One region of the Sutcliffiella sp. NC1 genome, then DNA from elsewhere that is predicted to be linked to it. Evidence: predicted binding sites of a transcription regulator. Region 1 holds the regulator's gene; the other holds the start of a gene.
The links. The regulator LexA, encoded in region 1, represses DNA repair genes until DNA is damaged. The targets are predictions, from matches to a motif close to CGAACATATGTTCG.

Region 1 (4,440 bases):
CTTCCTTCAATGCATTAGAGATTTCGTTTAGGTCATTACCATCTTCTACACGAACATATTGCCATCCATATGCGTTGAAACGATCCTTTATACTTTCTGAGAAGGAGCGATTCAAATCTCCATCTAACGAAATATCATTCGAATCATATAGGACAACTAATCTACCGAGTTTTAAATGTGCAGCTAAAGAAGCAGCTTCTCCGGATACACCTTCCATTAAATCACCATCACCACATATACTATATGTAAAATGATTAATTAGCTCAAAGTTTTCTTTATTATATGTATGAGCTAAATGGCGTTCGGCCATCGCCATACCAACTGCCATTGCAATTCCTTGTCCGAGCGGTCCAGTAGTCGCATCTACTCCTGGTGTATGACCAAATTCTGGATGACCAGGAGTCTTACTACCCCACTGACGAAATTGCTTTAAATCGTCCATTGTTACGTCATATCCTGATAAATGTAATAAACTATACAATAGCATGGAACCATGACCAGCAGATAGAACAAAACGATCACGATTAAACCATGTAGGATTTTTTGGATTATGGTTCATAAAACTAGTCCAAAGCGTATAAGCCATTGGCGCTGCTCCCATCGGCATTCCTGGGTGACCAGACTTTGCTTTTTCAATTGCATCAATAGATAATGTACGGATCGTTGCAATTGATAATTGATCTACATTTAAAGTCATTCGTATATACCTTCTTTCTTCTTTTCTTTAGTCATGCTATTTATAGTATGTACAAAATACACTCGGATGTTTAATGAAATTTTTTATTTTGCTCATCCTTTAATTTTTGAGGGGTTACATCATTTCCGTTTGGATCGACGATTGTTACTGATTTCAATGTATCTACCATAGAAGATCGAAACGTTTTTACATATTCCGCTCTTAATTCTTTTTGTTCTTTAGCCTCTTCTTCTGTTAAACCTTCTGATTTTGCTTTTTTTGCAAGTAGATTAATTCTTTTCATTTTATCTTGTGAAAGCATATTAAAACTCCTTTTATCTTTTACGTAATAGTTTAAATAATTTTCCTTTTTGTTTTGGGTTTATTAAATGTCTCTAACCCCAGTTAACAGTTCTTAATTTGCTACTTTTCCATCTTACTAGAGCTCACTTTTGTTAGCAAGAGTACTATCTTCTTTCTGCAACATGTACTCTTTATATCTTCTATTAACCGTTGCTTTAGATATATCGAATCCAAGCCCTCTAAGAGTAGCGGCGATTTCTTGGAAAGTTAATTTGTTATGACGTAATCGCACTATTTCTTCTACAGGAACTTCTTTTCTTTCTCTCCCTGGACTTAAATGATTATTTTTTAAGTTTTTCAGCGGATTATATCCTTCTTCTACTGCTTTTTTCATTCCTCTTTTTATTTTTAAATTATGTAGTTTTCTTTGGTATTCTTCTACAATAGAAACAATTTGCAAAACCATTGAATCTGATTCTGATAAAGTTAATTTACCGTTGTCGATTATAGAATAAATAAGTACATTATGTTTTTTTAGTAAATGGAAAAAAGCTATTTTGGCATGTCCCCTCCCAATTCTCGTTTCATCTTGTACTAACAGTACATCAAATGGGTCGGTAGCTAACAAATCCATTAGATTATATATTCCCTCTCTCTCTAAGCTATAACCACTAGCTTGTTCCTCAATGACAGATATTACTTCTATATTGTTGTTTTGAGCTAATAACTTTAACTCCTCTTTCTGTCTAGCAAGAGAAGTTTCTTGTGTTTCCTTATTTGTGCTTACTCTACAGTAAATAACGCCTTTCATCTTATCACCATTTCAAATAAATTTATTATTATTCTATCATGCAAACATATATTCTGCTATTTTTCGAACTTATGTTTGTATACTATAGGTAATTATGCTATAATATTCTTAATAATACATATAGAGGTGCGGGGAAATGAAACTATCTAAAAGACAAGAAGATATTTTAAATTTCATTAAGCAAGAAGTACAAGCAAAAGGCTATCCACCTTCTGTACGTGAAATTGGAGAAGCTGTTGGGTTAGCATCCAGTTCAACTGTTCACGGTCACCTAGCTAGACTCGAAAGTAAAGGATACATTAGAAGAGATCCAACAAAACCGAGAGCAATTGAAGTGATTAGTTTAGATGACAAGCAAATTCCTAAAGTAAATGCAGTGAATGTTCCGATTGTCGGTAAAGTAACTGCTGGTCAACCAATAACAGCAATTGAAAATATCGATGACTATTTTCCACTACCTGATCGATATGTTGCTCCTGACGAGCATGTATTTATGTTGGAAGTTATGGGAGACAGTATGATTGAAGCTGGAATTTTGGATGGAGACTTAGTTATTGTTCGTCAACAACAATCAGCTAATAATGGAGATATTGTTGTAGCGATGACAGAAGACGACGAAGCAACTGTGAAACGATTCTTTAAAGAAAAGGATTATATTCGATTACAACCAGAGAACTCCTCTCTAGAGCCTATTATAGTGCGAAATGTATCCATTCTAGGTAAAGTTATTGGCGTTTATCGAAATATACATTAAAAAAAGGGTTCAAAAAGTCATAGCAATCGACTTTTTGAACCCTCTTAAGTGACTAAAACAATTAGTTTTTATCACTGTCTTTTTTTGACAAACTCATATTTTATTTACATAGATATTGCTTTATTAGCTAATTCGACATCATTTTGTAGTAGCTAATACAAACTAAAAAATCAGCAGGATATTCACCCCACTGATTTTCATACTTCATTATAGTTCTACTTTAAAAGACTTCTCTTCACCAATTTCATTTCCGCTACCATCAGTTGGAGCAGGAATCTTTACTTCTACCCATTCTAATTCTTCGACGTTTCCAGTCTCTAATAAGAAGAATAACGACCCTTGCTTCGTTTCACTCTTTTCAAATTCACTATCGATTATAACACTCAATTTTTCACTAGGTGAGACTTTTTCTCCATTACTCGTTGTTATTTTTATATCACCTGCTTGAATAACAACATCTTGTTCAGAGGAATTCACTACTTCCATATCTATTTGCACATATTCAATATAATCTTCACCAACAAATTCTTTAAAATCGTCATAAAGTTCCCCGCTTAATGTTGCTACTTGTGGGATGTGAAAGGATAACGGTCCAACCTCAACATTACCTACTTTATAGTTGCGAGCAACAAGTGTAAATTTACCACCTTCTGTATCCATTACATCACCAGGCTTAGATTGCCATTGTTGTTCTTCTTCATCAGCTACTTGTTGATCTTGCTTTTGCTGTTCATCTTCTGTGTTCGCCACATCTGCATTATCGTTAGAACATGCCGTAATAAGTAAACTTAAAAATAATGCAATTGACAATGTTTTGATAATTTTCATTATAGTTGTCCCCCTTATTTATATGATTGATTATACTGCATTCGACAAACTTGGTAAAGAAACTTACCTACTTTTTCAATACACAAAATAGAAACCCCTCAACACCATAGGTATCAAGGGGTTAAACTAATTAATATTGAGTTAAATATTGGTCACGTTCCCATGGGTGAACTTGACTTCTAAACATATCCCATTCAATCTCTTTAGCTTCAATAAAGTGCTCCAATAAATGATCACCTAATGCTGATTGAATAACATCATTTTCTTTTAATAATTCAAGAGCTTGCGCTAATGTTGCCGGTAAATCTACAATACCTTCTGCCAAACGCTCTTCTTTGTTCATTACATAAATGTTACGATCTACTGGCGCAGGTGGAGTTAAACCATTTTTGATACCATCTAGTCCTGCCTTTAATAGAACAGCCATTGCTAAATATGGATTAGCCGCTGGGTCTACACTACGCACTTCCACACGTGTACTTATGCCACGAGATGCAGGAATACGAACTAAAGGACTACGATTTTGCGCTGACCACGCTACATAACAAGGAGCCTCGTAACCTGGCACTAAACGTTTATATGAGTTTACCGTTGGGTTTGTAACAGCTGTAAAATGCGGCGCATGCTTGATGATTCCAGCAATAAATTGTTTTGCCGTTTCACTAAGTTGTTGTTCCGCTTTTTCATCAAAGAACGCATTTACTCCATTTTTAAATAAAGATACGTTACAGTGCATTCCAGATCCATTCACCCCAAATAGAGGTTTTGGCATAAACGTTGCATGTAAACCGTGTTTACGCGCAATTGTTTTTACAACAAGTTTAAACGTTTGAATTTCGTCACAAGCTGTAAGAGCATCAGCATATTTAAAATCAATTTCATGTTGTCCTGGTGCTACTTCATGATGAGATGCTTCAATTTCAAAGCCCATTTCCTCTAGTTCTAATACGATATCACGTCTACAGTTTTCCCCTAAGTCTGTTGGAGCTAAGTCAAAGTAACCGCCTTTATCATTTAATTCTAAAGTTGGTTCTCCTTTTTCATCTAACTTAAATAAGAAGAATTCCG
Region 2 (4,440 bases), 2.1 Mb from region 1:
TTCATTTCCTTCATTTTTTGGTGAAAAAATTGTTCAAATGATTCTATATCAGCAACGTTTGCATTGTTTGATTCATTATGAAATGGAATAAAAACGACAATAAAGAGTATTAATGCGGCAATGCTTGCAAAACCAACGGATATCCTTTTCCATCTTTCCCTGCTCTTTTTCTTTCTTTTATAGCTATTGGAGAATTTCATCAAAGTTTCGTGTATTTGATCTTGTTTCTGTTCATCAAACTCGTGTTCATAGTCTGGTTTAGGAAGAGACTTCAGCTCATCAATTAATGGATTTTTCCATTCATTATCTTTCATATTTAATGTCCTCCCTCTTATCCTTTAAAGCTTTTAACGCCCGATGATACGTAATACGCACCTTATTTTCATTCCAGTTTAAAATGTCTGCTGTTTCTGGAACAGATAATTCTTTAAGCGCTCGGAGAATAATGACGTCTCGATAGTTAGACTTCAACGAATTAATTACTTTATATAAATCGCGATTATTTTCACTCCATTTAAGCATTAGTTCTGGCGTTGGCTCTTCTTTTTGTTCAAAACTCTTGAGCCCCAGCACCGTTTTCATTCTCGCCCGTTTTCTTCTTCTAATCTCATCGATGCCTACATTTCGTGCAATCGAGAATAACCACGTTTTCTCGCTAGACTTTGATTGATATGTATCGAAGCTTTTAATAGCACGAATGAACACTTCTTGAACTAAGTCATCTATATCTCCTGACCCGACATAATATAACAAGAAATGGTATATATCTTTGCTGTATTGATAGAACCATTCGGAAATTTTATCACTGTCCATCCATTTCTCCCCCAATGTTTTCATTCAGTAATTAGTCGTATTAATGGTGATAATTATTTCACTTTTCTCTAAATATTTTATAAAAAAGCTCGAACACAAGCTTCATTTAAAAATCTCTGTTTCTATCATACAGAAGAAGGTATAAAAAAAACGACTGTCACTTTAGAGTAACAATCGTTTTTATTCATACATTAACATTTTTCGCTTTTTGAAAAGTTCCTCCCCTATAAAAGGGCTTAAGCCAAATTACGCATTAACGCACCGTTAGGCTTTTGTAATTCTTGAGGTATTATTTGATTCATTCTACAAAAATGTTCGAAAAATTGTTGTGCCAGCTCTTGCTCCTGGTCACTTTTAAACGAAGCGATATCACGCAGAATTTGAGCCATCCACATATTATCAAAATAACGGTATTTACCGGTATTCCATGTCATTTTTTCGGGGGATTTTTCATTTACGTAATATTGCCAGAAAAGCAACTGATCAGATTCTTGTTCTGTAAGTTGGAGCTTGTATTTTGAATGAGCAGGAATATTTCCATCTTCACATAGCTTACCGATAAACTCTTCATTCACCATATAGACTCCTAAAATCCGTCTCTCTTTTTCTGGCATCCCGGAATCTATTGATGTTAACAGGACCGCACTATTTTGGTGTAAACGGATCGGTTTGTTTGGCTTTCCTTTGTTATTACCACTTTTTATTTCGCCTGAAAAAACTTTCCACTCTGTTAAAGAACTATTCTGTTCCTCATTGTCACACCAAAAAACCATTTGTGATTCGGGATGAAGTTTATGGTTCTTCATAAGCTTTTCATGTTCTAGGCGAAGTTCGTGTTTTTTTCGTTGAAGCTTTTTTTCCTCTTCCTTCTTCCACTCTTCTTCCTGTCGCGCCATTTCCCTTTTTTGTATAATTTCTTCAAGTGAATGAGCAACACTTTGATCATGTATTTTTAAGTGCTCTCCAAACACATCCGGGTACACAAACTTTTTACTCTCCGATGCGAAATGTATTTCAATAATAGAATCATTATGTTCAACTATACTCCCTGTGCCAAAACGCTTGTGTGTAACTTTCTTATTGATTAAATTCAATATTCTAGTCCTCCTTGTAAAATAAAAACTCGGTTACTATTAGTTAGAAAATTAATCATTTTATTTAACTAACTTACCTTTAAAGCTCAGACAACTGTTTGAATTTTTCATCGGTTTAAAAAGATATTAAAAAAACGCATCCATCACTCTGCCTGTAAAAAATTACAGAAGAATTCGGAATACGACTGAAAAAACCTTTGTAAGACTATTGTAACACTTTTCTTAAAAAAATACAAATTTCTTATTGACAACATATTTTATCCTGAGGTAAAATAGAAATTTTATTATTTCCATTTAATATTATTTATGAACAAAGGCTAGCCGCATATATAACCATTTCATTACCGGTGTGATATGGAAAAAGTGAAAAAGAAGTACTCCATACATATATAGTTGAAATATTGTTTTTTTCTTTGAAAAATAATAACTTTGTTCATATTTTGTATACCTAAAACAATGAAAGCCCTACCTCTCTTTCATCCTTACGGCTCCTTGTCCGTGCCAGTGTGAAACAGGTTACAAATTATAGTGATCTTCAAACGTTCGTAAAAGAAATATAAATAATCATAATGGATTAGATTTTCAGAAATGACAAAAGAGGTTTAAGCTCTAATTTTGAGCTGAAGAAGTTGAATTTCTTTAAAATGATTAACTTTTAATAACAATAATTTCTTAAAAATTCAGGATATTCCAGAGAGTTCTGTAACCTTAAAAGAAACTTTTTATTTGATTTTCAGTAATTCCTTTCATTAATCTTAGTTCACTAATTAAAAATTCATGTGCGTTATTCAACATTTTCTTTTCGCTAGAATTAAGTATTTTCTCTTTTTTCATGCGCATTAAATCACGGACAACTTCAGCACCTTCTAGTATGTTACCTGTTCTTAATTTATCCGTGTTCACTTTATACCTTTCCTTCCAAGGCATTAATCTATCTGATTCACCATGCTGAAAAATGTGTATGATGTGTTTTAATGCGATTATGTCCGTAACCGGGCGTATACTTGAACTCAATATTTTACCCTTCGGAATCATAACTTGCATATTATTAATTAACATTGTTATAACATAATACTGTTGTTTTTCTCCTGAAATTTCCTTTTCTTCAATAGCTTTAATGATACCTACTCCGTGCATCGGATAAACAATGTTATCACCAATTTGAAACAAGTAATCCACCTCCATGTTTTGCAACCTTCTTAAGCTTAACACAGTTGTTATTTTTTATCAAAATTTCTATAATATCATAGATTAATTTAAATCGTCAATAACTTTTTCTTGAAAAAATTAAAAAATGTAGGATTAGGGCACAACCGTTGTCGCGATGAGGAACCTGTTGGGTTAAGGGTCTAATAAGAAAGATATTATTGGAATTTAAAAAGATGACTCCTGCAGAAAACAGAAATCATCTCTTTAGTCGGCTTTTAAAGGATACAGATCACTGTCAGCTTGTCCATCCTTTGTGAATACCACTTCTTAACCTAAACAGATAATATATTTTTGTTTTAGTTGCGGGGCTACCTACTCTATTTTTCGTTCCATATAAATTTATCTATTAAAACTATTCGATATCATCGATTGCACTGATTCAGGAAGCATTTGATAAAATAGCCCTTCGAATATAAGGTCAAGTACTCCGGCGATGATCATTACCATTATAAGTATTAGTAAAAGTAGCTTTCTATTTTTCATTTAAATGCCTCCAATAACGTAGACGTTTCAACCATATTATATGTAAGTTTTACAGTTTGATTTGTTTTGCTGCTAAGGAATTTTGAAAAGTTGTTAAGTAATTTTGGGTTCTTGTTAAGTAAATTTCAAAAGTTGTTAAATAAATTTCGAAACTTGTTAAGTAAATCTGAAAAGTTGTTAAGTAAATTTCGAAACTTGTTAAGTAAATCTGAAAAGTTGTTAAGTAAATTTCGAAACTTGTTAAGTAAATCTGAAAAGTTGTTAAGTAAATTTCGAAACTTGTTAAGTAAATCTGAAAAGTTGTTAAGTAAATTTCGAAACTTGTTAAGTAAATCTGAAAAGTTGTTAAGTAAATTTCGAAACTTGTTAAGTAATGACCGGTTCTTTTAAGTAAGGATCCTTCATTAAATCCCAAGGATAATTATAAGGTGGAAAAGAACACACTGTTAATGGTTCCTTCTTAACTGGATGCTCGAAAGAAATGGAATGGGCCCAAAGTGCAAGTTGTTGCCCAGTTTTATTAAGTTTCTCTCCATATTTTTGGTCCCCAAAGATCGGGTTGCCAATTGCTGACAGCTGAACTCGAATTTGGTGAGGTCTACCTGTGTGAAGATTCACCGAAAGCAAACTAAATCCTTTTTTCGAGTCCAGCACCTCGTAATCTAGCACTGCTTTTTTAGCTTTAGGATAATTAGGAGAAACAACAGATACTTTATTCTTCCGATTATCTTTATGAAGATAATGTACAAGTTGTCCCCTTTTCTTCTTTGGCTTTCCATGAACAACCGCTAAATAGTTTCGTTCGATCACATGTCTACGAAACATATCTGCTAATCTAGAA

Region 2: a site for LexA is predicted at 1,995-2,008, ahead of O1A01_RS03695 (malate synthase). Genes of this name have one in related genera too.

What each region holds. Positions count from the first base shown of each region.
Region 1 covers NZ_CP115153.1:2,839,193-2,843,632, forward strand. Annotated here, with positions in the region: gene tkt (transketolase) at 1-697, opposite strand, end outside; gene O1A01_RS14865 (DUF896 domain-containing protein) at 768-998, opposite strand; gene O1A01_RS14870 (YneB family resolvase-like protein) at 1,116-1,790, opposite strand; gene lexA (transcriptional repressor LexA) at 1,927-2,544, shown strand; gene O1A01_RS14880 (hypothetical protein) at 2,752-3,372, opposite strand; gene glnA (type I glutamate--ammonia ligase) at 3,503-4,440, opposite strand, start outside.
Region 2 covers NZ_CP115153.1:729,268-733,707, reverse strand. Annotated here, with positions in the region: gene O1A01_RS03705 (hypothetical protein) at 1-314, opposite strand, end outside; gene O1A01_RS03700 (RNA polymerase sigma factor) at 304-813, opposite strand; gene O1A01_RS03695 (malate synthase) at 1,050-1,907, opposite strand; gene O1A01_RS03690 (CarD family transcriptional regulator) at 2,616-3,092, opposite strand; gene O1A01_RS03685 (hypothetical protein) at 3,456-3,599, opposite strand; gene O1A01_RS03680 (RluA family pseudouridine synthase) at 3,966-4,440, opposite strand, start outside.